Regions from separate parts of the Microbispora sp. NPDC004025 genome, predicted to be linked through region 2. Evidence: predicted binding sites of a transcription regulator. Region 2 holds the regulator's gene; the other holds the start of a gene.
The links. The regulator HspR, encoded in region 2, represses chaperone genes until heat shock. The targets are predictions, from matches to a motif close to ANTTGAGTCNNNNNGACTCAANT.

Region 1 (7,613 bases), on a different contig from region 2:
GCATGGACACCGACGTGGTGTGCGGCATCGAGGCCGGCCTGCACACGATCCTCGTGCTCACCGGCGTCACCCAGAAGGACCAGATCGACCGGTACCCGTTCCGGCCCACCCAGGTGGTCAACTCCGTGGCCGACCTCATCGACCTGGTCTAGAACCTGCCGGAGCCTGTCAGGTACGGCTGCGATGCTGGCCGGCATGAACCATCGCGTCTACCTGGAAATCGGCCCCAAGAAGGTCTTCGCCTGCTCGATCGACTGGCCGGGCTGGTGCCGCATCGGCAAGACCGAGGAGGCCGCGCTCGGCACGCTCGTGGACTACGCACCTCGCTACCGGGTGATCGCCGAGCGGGCCGGGCTGGAGTTCGCGCCGGGGGAGCCGGAGGTCGTCGCACGGGTCAAGGGCGACAGCACGACGGACTTCGGCGCGATCTCCGCCATCCCCGGCTTCGACCGGGAGCCGGTGGACGCGCCGGAGGCCGCCCGTACGGCCGCCCTCGCCCGCGCGGCGTGGGCGGTGTTCGCCGAGGTGGCCGCCGCGTCCCCCGAGGAGCTGCGCAAGGGCCCTAGGGGCGGAGGCAGGGACCGGGACAAGATGGTCGCCCACGTCGTGGAGGCCGAGCGCGCGTACGCCCGGAAGATCGGCGTGCGGCACAGGCCCTTCAAGGACGAGGCCGGCCTCGTCGCCATGCGCGAGGACATCGCTCGGGCGCTCTCGCAGCCTGCGGAGGCCTTCCCGCCCGGCGGCGAGGGATGGCCAGTCCGGTACGCCGCCCGCCGCATCGTCTGGCACGTGGCCGACCACATCTGGGAGATGGAGGACCGGCGACTGTAGATTCTGTTACCTTGGTAACATGGTAACAGTCGAGCGCGCGCAGACCGGTCTGCGCATCGAGCGCAACACGTTGAAGGTGCTCAAGGGCCTGGCCGAATACCTGGACATGTCCCTCGGTGATCTGGTCGAGGGGATCGTCCTGCACGCCTTCGAGGGCAAGGCGCCGTTCGGACCGGAGACCCTCGCGAAGATCGGTCAGCTCAAGGAGGTCTACGGTCTGACTCTCACCGCGGCCGACGCGCACCGGCTGGAGGAGAGGTGAGCGCAGGACCGCGGCGCCGCCGCCTCGTCGGGAGAGTCAGGGTCGCGCTCCCGCCCGCCGAGGCGTTCCGGCTGTTCATTCCGCCGTACGGCGCAGGCGCTTGAGGTCGGACCGGTGCTTCTTGGCCGACAGGCGGCGCTCGACCGAGCCCTTGGACGGCTTGGTGGGGCGCCGCCGCTTCGGAGGCGGCGCGACCGCGTCGCGGAGCAGGGCGGCGAGCCGTTCCCGCGCCGCCTCCCGGTTGCGCAGCTGCGAGCGGTGCTCCGAGGCCGTCACCGTGATCACGCCGTCCACGAGGCGGGCGGCGAGCCGTTCGGCGGCACGGGCCTTCAGCGCCGGGCCGAGGGCGGTCGTGCGCGCGAGGTCGAAACTCAGCTCGACCCGGCTGTCGGTGGTGTTGACGCCCTGGCCGCCGGGGCCCGAGGAGCGGGAGAAACGCCAGGCGAGCTCCGCCTCGGGCACGACGACCGAGCCGCGCACGTGCAACGGGCCTGTCATGACGTTCCTTCCTCGATCGGGATTTCCAACCTATCTCGGTGAATATCACCACTGCTCGCCATTTATCACCGTGAACGTCGCTCGCGGTTGTCGCGGTCCATCGCGTCGTGCACAGTGACCCCCGGTATTCCGGCGAAGGGATGGCGGGAGCATGACCTCGATCGTGGGCGTCCACGGCATCGGCAAGTACCACTACTACGAGGAGGCGGGCCGGTCGGCGGGCGGCGCCGCCGAGGCCATGCGGGCCAAGTGGAACGCCTATCTGCACCAGGGCCTCACCGGGCGCGAGGACGGCGCGGGGGAGTACTTCGCCGAGATCGCCTACTACGCCCATCACCTGCGCAGCGGGCCGCCGAAGCCGCCCCGGCAGATGGAGGCGCCGGCCAAGCTGGTGCTCGCCGACTGGGCGGCCCAGCTCGGCGGGCCCTTCCGGGACGTGGCGGGGGAGTCGCTCACGGGCCTCGCCCACCGGCTGGCCGAGTGGCTGCTGACGAGGATGGGCCCGCAGGCGGTGCGCTTCGCGCAGGACTTCTGCCCGGAGGTGGCCGCCTACCTGGGCGGCGGCGACCCGCGCGTGCGGGCCCGCGACGCGGTGGCCGGCGTCGTGCGCAGGCGCCGTCCCCGCGTGGTCGTCGCCCATTCGCTCGGCAGTGTCGTGGCCTACGAGGCGCTGTGGGCGTATCCCGATCTCACGGTCGACCTGCTCGTGACGCTGGGCAGCCCGCTCGGCATGCGCGATGTCGTCTTCGAGAGGCTCGCGCCGGTCCCGGTGCGGGGCAGGGGGGCGCGTCCGCCGGGGGTGCGACGCTGGGTCAACATCGCCGACAAGGACGACATCGCCGCCATCCCGGCCGTCCTGGCCTCGTGCTTCGACGGCGTCGAGCGCGACGTCTCCTGCGACATCGACTGGCTCGACTTCCACACCGTGCGCAACTACCTGCGCTGCGGGAGCGCCAACGAATACCTCAAGACCTACGTGTCCTGACTTCCGAACACGAGCTATGATCGTACGACCATGAAGACTGTGCTTTTCGACTACGGCAACGTCGTGTCGCTTCCCCAGGCCCCCGAGGACGTCGCACGCATGGCGGGAGGTGATCCGGGATTCGAGGACCGCTACTGGGAGGTGCGGCTCGACTTCGACCGGGGTTCGCTCGACCCCGCCGCGTACTGGTCCCACGTGTACGGCAGGCCGATGGCCGGTTCGGACCTGGAGGCGGTCGTCGCCCTCGACGTCGCGAGCTGGTCGCGGCCCAACGAGGAGACCGTGGCGATCATCGACGAGCTGGCCGGGGTCGGGGTGCCCATGGCGCTGCTGTCCAACATGCCGGTCTGCGTCGCCGAGGGCATCGACGGGCTGCCGTTCATGCGGCCGATCGGCCCGCGTTTCTACAGCGGCAGGATGGGCCTGGTGAAGCCGGAGCCGGAGATCTTCCACGAGACCGTGGCCTGGCTCGGGGTCGCACCCGGAGACCTCGTCTTCGTGGACGACCGGCTGGAGAACGTCGCGGCGGCCGAGCGGGCCGGGCTCGCCGCCGTCCACTTCCGTGACGCCGCCGCCCTGCGCGAGGACCTCAAGACGCTGCTGGGCTGAGCTCGCGGGCGCGTGAACCTCCCGCGTCAGGCGCCCGAACTCGCCGGAGGGCGGGGTCCGAGGGGTGGCGCGTCGACCGGGCAGCCGGGGGCGGGCGGTTCGGGCGCGGCCGCGAGGACGTTCGTCCTGATCGTGAGGAACGTGACGACCGCGGCGGCGGCCATCATGGCCGCGCCGACCAGCATCGACGTGTGGAACCCCCGGGTGAACGCCGCAGGGGAGTCGTAGGCGTCCCCCGTCAGCCCCACCAGCGGCGGGACGGCGGCGACGGCCAGGAGGCCGCCCGTCCTGGCAAGGGCGTTGTTGATCCCGCTCGCGACGCCCGCGTACCGCTCCTCCGCCGTGGCGAGCACGGTCGCGGTGAGCGGGGCGACGGCGGCGGACAGGCCGAGCCCGAACACGACCGCCGCGGGCATCACGTCGGTGAGATAGGACGAGCCCGGGGCGATGCGGCTCATCAGCAGCAACCCGGCCGCGCACAGCAGGATGCCGCCCGTCATGAGCGGGCGCGGTCCCACCTTGCCCGCCAGCTCGCCGGCCCGGGGCGACAGCAGCAGCATGAGGACCGTGACCGGGAGCATCGCCGACCCGGCGGCGATGGGAGAGAAGCCGCCGGACACCTGGAGCTGGACGACCAGCAGGAAGAACACCAGGCCCATCGCCGCGTACATGACCAGCGTGACGACGTTGACCGCGGTGAACTCCCGCGAGGCGAAGACCCCCACGGGGACGAGGGCCCGGGGGGAGCGCCGGATCTCCACCACCACGAAGCAGACGCTCAGGACGAGCCCGGCGGCCAGCGGCACCAGGCCGTCGCCCGCGAGGATCAGGCCGTACGTCAGCCCGGCCAGCGCCGGGGCGGCGAGAACGGTCCCGAGCACGTCGAAGCGGCCGTGCGGCCCGGCGTCCCGGGTCTCGGGCACGTGCCGGGCGGCGACGCCGGCCACGACGGCCGCGAGCGGCAGGTTGAGCAGGAACACCCACCGCCAGCCGGCCGCCTCCACGAGCCAGCCGCCGAGCAGCGGCCCGAGCGCGGCGGCCACGCCGCCCAGCCCCGACCAGGCGCCGACGGCGCGGGACCGGTCGTCCGGTGCGTAGCTCGCCTGGATGATCGCCAGGGACCCGGGGATCAGCAGCGCCGCGCCGACGCCCTGGAGCGCACGGGCGAGCACGAGCACGAGCGTGTTCGGCGCGGCCCCGCACAGGGCGGAGGCCAGGGCGAACCAGACCACCCCGGCGACGAAGACCTTCCGCCTGCCGAGCCGGTCGCCCAGCGACCCGCCCAGCAGGATCAGCGCGGCCATGGTGAGCGTGTACGCGTTCACGGTCCACTGGAGGCCGGACATCCCGGCGTGCAGGTCACGTCCGAGAGCGGGAAGGGCCACGTTGACCACGGTGCCGTCGAGCGTGGCCATGCCCGACCCGAGGACGGTGGTCAGCAGCACCCATCGACCTGAGGTCGAGCGAAGCCGAATATGTCCGGATGTCATGGACGCCATCATGCGTTAGGGGGAGGGCGAGCGCGTCATGGCAGGGGATTACACAATTACGATCGCTCACAGCGAACTGGCGCAGAACAGGGAACAGGATCGGACTCCTGTTAGTTGAGCCGACATAACTCAACCTACTGGAGTGCTGATGTCCCAGATCCTTCCCGTCCTCCCGCTCGACGACGAGGTCGTCCTGCCCGGCATGGTCGTGCCGCTCGATCTGTCGGACTCCGAGGTCCGCGCGGCCATCGACGCCGCCCGCGCCAATGGCGAGAGCACGGTCCTGCTGGTGCCCCGCATAGACGGCCGCTACGGGCCCGTGGGGGTGAGCGCGGTCGTGGAACAGGTCGGCAGGCTGCCGGGCGGGGAGCCCGCCGCCGTCGTCCGGGGCGTCGACCGCATGCGCGTCGGCACCGGCACCTCCGGCCCCGGCGCGGCCCTGTGGGTCGAGGCGACCGTCCTGGAGCCGGTCGCCGCCGGGCCCAGGGCCGAGGAGCTCGCCAAGGAGTACAAGGCCCTGACCACCACCATCCTGCAGAAGCGGGGCGCGTGGCAGGTCGTCGACGCCGTCAACCAGATCAAGGACCCCGCGGACCTCGCCGACAGCTCGGGGTACGCGCCCTGGCTGACCATCCAGCAGAAGCTGCTGCTGCTGGAGATCGACGACCCGGCCGAGCGTCTCGACAAGCTGGTCGGCTGGGCCCGTGACCACCTCGCGGAGATGGACGTCGCCGAGACCATCCGCAAGGACGTTCAGGAGGGCATGGAGAAGCAGCAGCGCGAGTTCCTGCTCCGCCAGCAGCTCGCGGCGGTCCGCAAGGAGCTCTCCGAGCTCAACGGCGACCCCTCGGACGAGGAGGAGGACTACCGCGCCCGCATCGAGGCCGCCGACCTGCCGGAGAAGGTCAGGGAGGCCGCGCTCAAGGAGGTCGGAAAGCTGGAGCGGGCCTCGGACCAGTCGCCCGAGAGCGGCTGGATCCGCACCTGGCTCGACACCGTGCTCGACATGCCGTGGAACGTCCACACGACCGACTCCTACGACATCGCCGGGGCCCGCGCGGTGCTCGACGCCGACCACACGGGCCTGGACGACGTGAAGGACCGCATCGTGGAGTACCTCGCGGTCCGCAAGCGCAGGGCCGACCAGGGCCTCGGCGTGGTCGGCGGCCGCCGCAGCGGCGCCGTGCTCGCGCTGGCCGGGCCTCCCGGGGTCGGCAAGACCTCGCTCGGCGAGTCGGTCGCCCGCGCCATGGGCCGGAAGTTCGTCCGGGTCGCCCTCGGCGGCGTCCGCGACGAGGCGGAGATCCGCGGCCACCGGCGCACCTACGTGGGCGCGCTGCCCGGCCGCGTCGTCCGGGCGATCCGCGAGGCGGGCTCGATGAACCCGGTCGTGCTGCTCGACGAGATCGACAAGGTCGGCGCCGACTACCGGGGCGACCCGACGGCGGCGCTGCTCGAGGTGCTCGACCCGGCGCAGAACCACACGTTCCGCGACCACTACCTGGAGGTCGAGCTCGACCTGAGCGACGTGCTGTTCCTCGCCACGGCCAACGTGCTCGAGCAGGTGCCCGGGCCGCTGCTGGACCGCATGGAGATCGTCACGCTCGACGGCTACACCGAGGACGAGAAGGTCGCCATCGCCCGCGACCACCTCCTCCCGCGCAACCTGGAGAAGGCCGGTCTCACCGCCGACGACGTGACGGTGGAGGAGGCGGCGCTGCGCCGCCTGGCGGGCGAGTACACCCGAGAGGCCGGCGTCCGCTCCCTCGAGCGCTCGATCGCCCGGATCCTGCGCAAGGTGACAGCGAACGTCGCCCTCGGCGAGGCCGGGCTCCCGGTGACGGTGACGGCGGACGACCTCGTCTCCTACCTGGGCCGGCCGCGTCACGTGCCCGAGTCGTCCCTGCCGGAGGCGCGCCAGCGTACGGCGGTGCCGGGCGTGGCGACCGGCCTCGCGGTGACCGGCGCGGGCGGTGACGTCCTCTACGTCGAGGCGTCGCTGGCCGACCCGGAGACCGGGGCGACCGGCGTGACCCTGACCGGCCAGCTCGGCGACGTGATGAAGGAGTCGGCCCAGATCGCGCTGTCCTTCCTGCGGTCGCGGGGCGCGGAGCTGGAGCTTCCGGTCGGCTCGCTCAAGGACAGGTCGGTGCACATCCACGTCCCCGCGGGCGCCGTGCCCAAGGACGGGCCGTCGGCCGGTGTCACGATGACCACGGCCCTGGCCTCGCTGCTGTCGGGCCGACCGGTGCGCGCCGACGTGGCGATGACCGGGGAGGTCTCCCTCACCGGGCGGGTGCTGCCGATCGGCGGGGTGAAGCAGAAGCTGCTCGCCGCCCACCGGGCGGGGGTCACGACCGTGCTCATCCCGGCCCGCAACGAGCCCGACCTGGACGACGTCCCGGCCGAGGTGCTGGCCGATCTCACCGTCCACGCGGTGAGCGACGTCCGTGAGGTCCTCGACCTGGCCCTCACCCCGGCGACGGTCGCCCGGCAGGCGGTCGCCTGACCCTTTCCCGCACCCGGCCCGCGTCTCCGTCCCGGAGGCGCGGGCCTCTGTGATCGAGGACACATTACCGGTAGGGAATAAGGGGTGACTCACTCCCGTTGCAGCCCTTCGTGAGCGTATCGAACCTGGTCAACCCGCCTGGGCGAGGGTGTCCCGCGGTCTGAAGCCCGTTCTCCCCACCCCCTCCCGACGAAGGCACTCGACGATGACGCTCTCCCCGCTGCCCGATCTGATCCTGCGCCGGATCACGTCTTCGAAGGACAGCCAGTGATCACGGTCGCCGGCCTGCGCAAGGCCTACGGCGACGTCGTCGCGCTCGACGGCGTCGACCTCCACGTCGGCAAGGGCGAGGTCTTCGGCGTGCTCGGGCGCAGCGGCGCCGGCAAGAGCACGCTGCTGCGCTGCGTCAACCTGCTCGAACGTCCGGAC
Region 2 (7,613 bases):
GGGAGGCGTTGCGCGTGCCGGACGCCGGGCGGCCGGTCTGGCCCGCCTGGCCCGCCTGGTTCGCGGCCTGCGCCGGCGGCACGAGCCCCGGCTTGTGGGGATGGTGCACCTTACGGTGGCGGCGGTCCCGCGCCGGGAAGGTCCGCGTGCTCTGCTCCTGGCCCGAGGCGGCGCTCTGCGAACTGTTGCTGTTGGAGACGCCCTCGGGCGTCAGGGTGCCCTGCGTGCCCTGGTTCTGCGCCTCCGGCTTCTGCGCACCCGGCTTGCGTGCCTCCGGCCTGCGCGGCGAGGTGTTCTGCGCCCCCGGGTTCTGCGCCCCCGGGTTCTGCGACAGCGTGCCGCGGGCCGCGTCGCCGCGGGACGGGGCGCCCGCCGGTTCGCCCTCCGGCTTCGGATGCCGGTGGCCCTTCTTCGGATGCCCCTGCGTGGCGGGGTGCTCCCGCTCGTGGGCGACCGGCGCGGTCCGCAGCGCCGCTGCGCAGGCGTTCGCGTCGCTCGGCTTGGCCGGTGCGACGGCGAGGAGGGGCACGGTGCTCCTGGCCGGGAACAGGGTCTTGGCGTCCGCCGCGGGGACGGCGGGCGCGGCCTTGGCCGCCGAGGGAGCCGCACCGGTCATCGCACCCGGCAGCGTACGGGGACCCGGCACGGCCGGCAGGGTGCGGGGGCCGGGCACGGCCGGCAGCGCCGCCGGGACGGGCCGCGTGGTCGTGGCGGGGCCGGTAGGCAGGGAGTTGCGCCCCTGACCGGCGGCCGCTCCGGCCGCGTCGGCGATGCTCAGCACGCCCGCCGCCGGAGCGAGGGTGGTCAGCCCGCCCGTGACGTCACGGCCCGTGACATCGCGGCCTGTGACGTCGCCGCTCTGGGTCCGGCAGGCGTCGGCCAGCGCGCCGCCCTTCGCCATCGCCGCGCCCCCGGTCAGCCAGCTCACCCCGGCCGTGACCGCCGCAAGCGCGACGCACCGCCCTCGAATACTTCGTGATGTCCTGGACATCCACGTCCCCCTGATCGCGTACGGTAGTCCGACGAACGCCGAACGTAGCAGCGAGGGAGAAGGGCGGGGCGCGCTTGCCCCAATGGTGGGGAAGACCTTACCGAACGGGCCGGATCGTCAGCGTGTCACCTGCCTCGTCGATATCGACGATTACCTCGTCGCCGTCCCGGATGGCGCCCGACAGCAGCTCCTTGGCGAGCTTGTCGCCGATGGCCGACTGGATCAGGCGGCGCAGCGGGCGCGCACCGTACAACGGGTCGTAGCCGGTCAGCGCGAGCCAGTCGCGGGCCGCGGGGGTGACGGTCAGCGTGAGCCGCCGGTCGGACAGGCGCCGGGCGAGCCGGGTGACCTGCAGGTCCACGATCTGCGACAGCTCCTCGGTGCCCAGCGCGTCGAACACGATGATGTCGTCGAGCCGGTTGAGGAATTCGGGCTTGAACGAGGCCCGCACCGCGTTCATCACGGCGTCGCGCTTGGCCTGGTTCTCCATCGTGGGATCCACGAGGAACTGTGAGCCGATGTTCGAGGTGAGGATCAGGATCGTGTTGCGGAAGTCGACCGTCCGGCCCTGCCCGTCGGTGAGCCGGCCGTCGTCGAGCACCTGGAGCAGGATGTCGAAGACCTCCGGGTGGGCCTTCTCGATCTCGTCGAGCAGCACCACGGTGTAAGGCCTGCGCCGCACGGCCTCGGTGAGCTGGCCGCCCTCCTCGTAACCGACGTATCCGGGCGGCGCGCCGACCAGGCGGGCCACGCTGTGCTTCTCGCCGTACTCGCTCATGTCGATGCGGGTCATGGCCCGCTCGTCGTCGAACAGGAACTCGGCGAGCGCCTTGGCCAGCTCGGTCTTGCCGACGCCGGTCGGGCCGAGGAACAGGAACGAGCCGGTCGGCCGGTCGGGGTCGGAGATGCCGGCCCGGGCCCGCCGTACGGCGTCGGAGACGGCCTTGACCGCCTCGCTCTGGCCGATCAGGCGCCTGCCCAGCTCGTCCTCCATCCGCAGCAGCTTGGCGGTCTCGCCCTCGAGCAGCCGTCCCGCGGGGATGCCGGTCCACGAGGAGATGACCTCGGCGATGTCGTCGGGGCCGACCTCCTCCTTCACCATGGGCTCGGCCTCGGCCTCCGCCGACTCGGCGGCCTTGGTCGCCTCCGCGAGCTCCTTCTCCAGGCGCGGGACGTCGCCGTACATGAGCCGGGACGCGGCCTCGAAGTCGCCGTCGCGCTGGGCCCGCTCGGCCGCGCCGCGCGCCTCGTCGAGCCGCTTCTTCAGCTCGCCGACCTTGTTGAGGCCGGCCTTCTCCCGCTCCCACCGGCTGACCAGGGCGTTGAGGTCCTCCTGCCGGTTGGCCAGCTCCTCGCGGAGCTTCTCCAGGCGCTGGCGGCTGGCCTCGTCGGTCTCCTTGGCGAGCGCGAGCTCCTCCATCTTGAGGCGGTCCACGCTCCGCTGGAGCTGGTCGATCTCCACCGGCCGCGAGTCGATCTCCATGCGCAGCCGCGACATCGACTCGTCCACCAGGTCGATGGCCTTGTCGGGCAGGAACCGCGCCGTGATGTAGCGGTCGGAGAGCGTGGCGGCGGCGACCAGGGCGCTGTCGGAGATCTGCACCTGGTGGTGCGCCTCGTAGCGGCCCTTGAGCCCGCGCAGGATCGCGATCGTGTCCTCGACCGTCGGCTCGCCCACGTAGACCTGCTGGAACCGCCGCTCCAGGGCCGGGTCCTTCTCGATGCGCTCGCGGTACTCGTCGAGCGTGGTGGCGCCGATCATGCGCAGCTCGCCGCGGGCCAGCATGGGCTTGAGCATGTTGCCGGCGTCCATCGCGCCCTCGGCGGCGCCCGCGCCCACCATCGTGTGCAGCTCGTCGATGAACGTCACGATCTGGCCGTTGCTGTTCTTGATCTCGTTGAGCACGGCCTTGAGGCGTTCCTCGAACTCGCCGCGATACTTCGCGCCCGCGACCATCGCGCCGAGGTCGAGCGCGACCAGGCGCTTGTTGCGCAGGCTCTCGGGCACGTCGCCGGCGACGATCCGCTGGGCGAGGCCCTCGACCACGGCGGTCTTGCCGACGCCGGGCTCGCCGATCAGCACGGGGTTGTTCTTGGTGCGGCGCGACAGCACCTGGATGACCCGGCGGATCTCGCTGTCGCGGCCGATCACCGGGTCGAGCTTGCCGGACCGCGCCCGCTCGGTGAGGTCGACGCCGTACTTCTCCAGCGCCTGGTAGGTGTCCTCGGGGGTCTCGCTGGTCACCCTGGCGTGCCCGCGGACCTTCTCGAACGCCTCGAGCAACGCGTCGGGGGTGGCGCCCGTTGCCTTCAGCAGGTCGGCGACCGGCCCGCCGTCGGTGGCGAGCCCGACCAGCAGGTGCTCGGTCGAGACGTACTCGTCCTCGAGCTGCTTGGCCCGCTGGGCGGCGGTGTTGATGACGCTGTGCAGCTGACGCGAGCTGGACGGCGCGCTCACGGTGGAGCCCTGCGCCTTGGGCAGCCGGTCGAGCAACTCCTCCGCCTGGGCGCGCAGCTGCCGGGGGTCCGCCCCGACGGCCTGCAGCAGCGACCCGGCGATGCCGCCGTTCTGCGCCAGCAGGGTCGTCAGCAGGTGCGCGGGCGCGACCTCGGGGTTGCCGTCCGCCGCCGCGCGCCGGACGGCCGCGGACAGGGCCTCCTGGCTTTTCTGGGTGAACTTGTAGTCCATATGTGAATGCCTCGATTCGCCGGTCAGGCAGGTGGCAGTTCGTAGCGGACCAGTGCCCGCAACATCGTGAGCTCACCCCTGAGCCGGGTGACCTCCTCGCGCAGGCGCATGTTCTCGGTTTCGAGTTCGAGGATGCGCTTGATGCCGGCGAGGTTGATGCCGTGCTCCTGGGAGAGCCGCTGGACCTCGCGCAGGAGCACGATGTCCCTCGTCGAGTACAGCCGCCCCCGCCCGGCCGTACGACCGGGGCTGACGAGCCCGAGCCGGTCGTACTGGCGGAGCGTCTGCGGGTGCAGCCCGGACAGCTGGGCGGCTACGGAGATCACATAAACAGGTGTGTCGTCGGAGATGTCGAAAAAGCTGGCATCCATCGGCTCACTCGCTTCTGGCCTGCTTGATGAGCTCTTCGCGAAGGTCCGGGCCCTCCGTGGCGTTCCTGAACTCCTCGAGGGCCGCGCGGGCCTTGTCGTCGAGGTTCTGCGGCACCGCGACCTGCACGGTGACCAGCAGGTCGCCCTTCGTGCCGTCCTTGCGGGAGGCCCCCCTGCCGCGCACCCGGAACGTCCGCCCGTTGGGCGTCCCCTCGGGAATGCGCAGAGTCACCGGCATCCCCCGGAGAATCGGCACCTTGATCTCGGCGCCGAGCGCGGCCTCGGGGAAGGTGACGGGGACCGTGACGGTCAGGTTCTCCCCGCTGCGCCCGAACACGGGGTGCGGCTTGACGTGGACCAGCACGTAGAGGTCGCCGGCCGGGCCGCCGTTCTCACCGGGCGCGCCCTTGCCCTTGATCCTGATGCGCTGGCCGTCGCCGACTCCGGCCGGGATGCGGGCCTGGATCGTACGGGTGCTCTTGCCGCGCCCGCTGCCGTCGCAGACGGGGCAGGGGTCGTCGACCACCAGGCCCCGGCCGCGGCAGTCGCGGCACGGCTCGGAGAAGGCGAAGTTGCCGAGGTTGCGGCTGGCCGCCCCGGTTCCCTCGCAGGTCGGGCAGACCCGTGGCGTGGTGCCTGCCTTCGCCCCCGTGCCGCCGCAGGCGGTGCAGGCGGCCGAACTGGTCAGCCGGAGTGACACGGTCGTGCCGTCGACCGCCTCGCCGAAGGCGAGCGTCACCTCCGATTCGACGTCCTGGCCGCGCCGGGGCCGGGCACTGGTCGTGCGCGTGCCCGTGCCCGCGCCGCCCCGGTTGAACAGTCCCCCGAACAGGTCCCCGATCCGCTCGCCCGACCCTGAGCCGCCGAACAGGTCGCCGAGGTCGAAGTTGAAGCCGCCGCCGGCCCCGCGCGGGCCGCCCGCCCCCGCGAAGCCGCCCACACCCGACCCGAACAGGGTGCGCGCCTCGTCGTACTCCTTGCGCCGCTTGACGTCGGACAGCACGTCGTACGCCTCGGAGACCTCCTTGAACTTCTCCTCGGTCTCCTTGTTCCCCGGGTTGGCGTCGGGGTGGTACTGCCGGGCGAGCTTGCGGTACGCCTTCTTGATCTCCTCGGCGCTCGCGGTCTTGGGCACACCAAGGACGGCGTAGTAGTCCTTTTCCAAGTAGTCCTTGGTGCTCATCTATCGCTTCCTTCGCACGAAAGGGGGAGTCAATCTGTGTTCCCGCGGGCGGTCCCGCGGCTGTCGTCGCGGGTGCCCTCGCGGGTCTCTCCCGATCTTCGCCGATCGGGAGAGACTCCGCGGTTTCAGTTCTCGTCCGGCCCGCCGGACTCACCGGAGCCGGCCGCCGTCTCCTCCGGCGCCGCCTCCTCGCTCGGCTCGGCGACGGCCACGCGGGCGGCCCGCAGGATCCGGTCGTTGACCCGGTAGCCGGGCTGGAGGATCTCGACGCACGTCGGCTCGCTCACCTCCGCCGAATAGCTGTGCAGCAGGGCCTCGTGCACGGTCGGGTCGAAGGGGTCGCCCTTCGCGCCGTACGCGGTCAGGCCCAGCTTGCCGACGGCCGCCTCCAGCGATTCGCTCACCTTCGCGAAGCCCCCGGTCAACTCGCCGTGGTCGCGGGCGCGACCGATGTCGTCGAGCACCGGCAGCAGTTCGGTGAGCACACTCGCGACGGCCTGCTCCCTGACGGCGATCCGGTCGCGATCGACCCGCTTGCGGTAGTTGCTGAACTCCGCCTGGAGCCGCTGGAGGTCGGCGGTGCGCTCGGCGAGCAGGTCCGTCGCGGACCCCCCGGCGGGCGCCGTCGCCGTCTCCGTCCCGTCGTCCCCGGGGGCCGCCTCGGTGGCGTCCCCGGAGGAGTCGCGGGCCTTGCCGGTCTCCGGGTCGATCTTGCGGTTGTCGCGGATCACCGGCTCCTCCTCGGCGCCGTTCTCACGCGGGCTCACTTGCGGCCGCCCTCCCGCTCGTCGTCGACGATCTCGGCCTCGACCACGTCCTCGTCGGCCTTCGCCTGCGCGCCCTCCGCGCCCGCGTCGGCCGCGGCGCCCTCGGCGCCGCCCTGCGACTGGGCGTAGATGGCCGAGCCCATCTTCTGGCTGACGGTCGCGAGCTTCTCGGCGGCGGTGCGGATGACGGGGATGTCGGTGCCCTCCAGCGCCTTCTTCAGCTCGGCGAGCGAGTCGTTGACCTCGGTCTTGACGTCGGCCGGGACCTTCTCGTCGTTCTCGCGGAGGAACTTCTCCGTCTGGTAGGCCAGGGCGTCCGCGTTGTTGCGGACCTCGGCCTCCTCGCGGCGCTTCTTGTCGTCCTCGGCGTAGGACTCCGCCTCGCGCATCATGCGCTCGATGTCGTCCTTGCCCAGAGCCGAGCCGCCGGTGATGGTCATCGACTGCTCCTTGCCCGTGCCGAGGTCCTTCGCGGAGACGTTCACGATGCCGTTGGCGTCGATGTCGAAGGTGACCTCGATCTGCGGGATGCCGCGCGGGGCCGGGGCGATGCCGGTCAGCTCGAAGGTGGCCAGCTTCTTGTTGTACGCCGCGATCTCACGCTCGCCCTGGTAGACCTGGATCTGCACCGACGGCTGGTTGTCCTCGGCCGTGGTGAAGACCTCCGAGCGCTTGGTCGGGATCGTCGTGTTGCGCTCGATGATCTTGGTGAAGATCCCGCCCTTGGTCTCGATGCCGAGGCTCAGCGGGGTGACGTCGAGCAGCAGGACGTCCTTGACCTCGCCCTTGAGGACGCCGGCCTGGAGTGCGGCGCCGATGGCGACGACCTCGTCCGGGTTCACGCCCTTGTTGGGCTCCTTGCCGCCGGTCAGCTCCTTGACCAGCTCGGACACGGCCGGCATGCGGGTGGAGCCACCGACCATGACCACGTGGGCGATGTCGGCGACCTTGATCCCCGCGTCCTTGATGACCTGGTTGAAGGGGCCCTTGCAGCGCTCGAGCAGGTCGGCGGTGATCCGCTGGAACTCCGCCCGGGTCAGCTTCTCCTCCAGGTGCAGCGGGCCCTCGGAGGAGGCGGTGATGTAGGGCAGGTTGATCGTGGTCTCGGTCTGGGCCGACAGCTCGATCTTGGCCTTCTCGGCCGCCTCGCGCAGGCGCTGCAGGGCCATCTTGTCCTTGGACAGGTCGACGCCGTGCGCGTTCTTGAAACGGGTCACCAGCTCGTCGACGACCCGCTGGTCCCAGTCGTCGCCGCCCAGGTGGTTGTCACCGCTGGTGGCCTTGACCTCGACGAACCCGTGCCCGTCCTCCTGGCCGACGTCGAGCAGGGACACGTCGAAGGTGCCGCCGCCGAGGTCGAAGACCAGGATGGTCTGGTCCTTCTCCTTGTCCAGGCCGTAGGCCAGGGCCGCGGAGGTGGGCTCGTTGATGATGCGCAGCACGTTGAGGCCCGCGATCTGGCCGGCCTCCTTGGTGGCCTGCCGCTGGGCGTCGTTGAAGTACGCCGGGACGGTGATCACCGCATCGGTGATCTTCTCGCCCAGGTACGCCTCCGCGTCCTGCTTGAGCTTCTGCAGGACGAACGCGCTGATCTGCTGGGGCGTGAACTTCT

Region 1: lon (endopeptidase La) is a predicted target of HspR. The motif match lies at 4,788-4,810, and genes of this name have one in related genera.

The regions. Positions count from the first base shown of each region.
Region 1 covers NZ_JBSGHN010000016.1:41,834-49,446, forward strand. Annotated here, with positions in the region: gene ACWEQG_RS31740 (HAD-IIA family hydrolase) at 1-152, shown strand, start outside; gene ACWEQG_RS31745 (hypothetical protein) at 196-831, shown strand; gene ACWEQG_RS31750 (hypothetical protein) at 851-1,093, shown strand; gene arfB (alternative ribosome rescue aminoacyl-tRNA hydrolase ArfB) at 1,169-1,591, opposite strand; gene ACWEQG_RS31760 (hypothetical protein) at 1,743-2,576, shown strand; gene ACWEQG_RS31765 (HAD-IA family hydrolase) at 2,607-3,185, shown strand; gene ACWEQG_RS31770 (MFS transporter) at 3,212-4,630, opposite strand; gene lon (endopeptidase La) at 4,824-7,184, shown strand; gene ACWEQG_RS31780 (methionine ABC transporter ATP-binding protein) at 7,452-7,613, shown strand, end outside.
Region 2 covers NZ_JBSGHN010000004.1:363,395-371,007, reverse strand. Annotated here, with positions in the region: gene ACWEQG_RS13705 (hypothetical protein) at 1-928, opposite strand, end outside; gene clpB (ATP-dependent chaperone ClpB) at 1,089-3,680, opposite strand; gene ACWEQG_RS13695 (heat shock protein transcriptional repressor HspR) at 3,704-4,051, opposite strand; gene dnaJ (molecular chaperone DnaJ) at 4,056-5,234, opposite strand; gene grpE (nucleotide exchange factor GrpE) at 5,360-6,001, opposite strand; gene dnaK (molecular chaperone DnaK) at 5,998-7,613, opposite strand, start outside.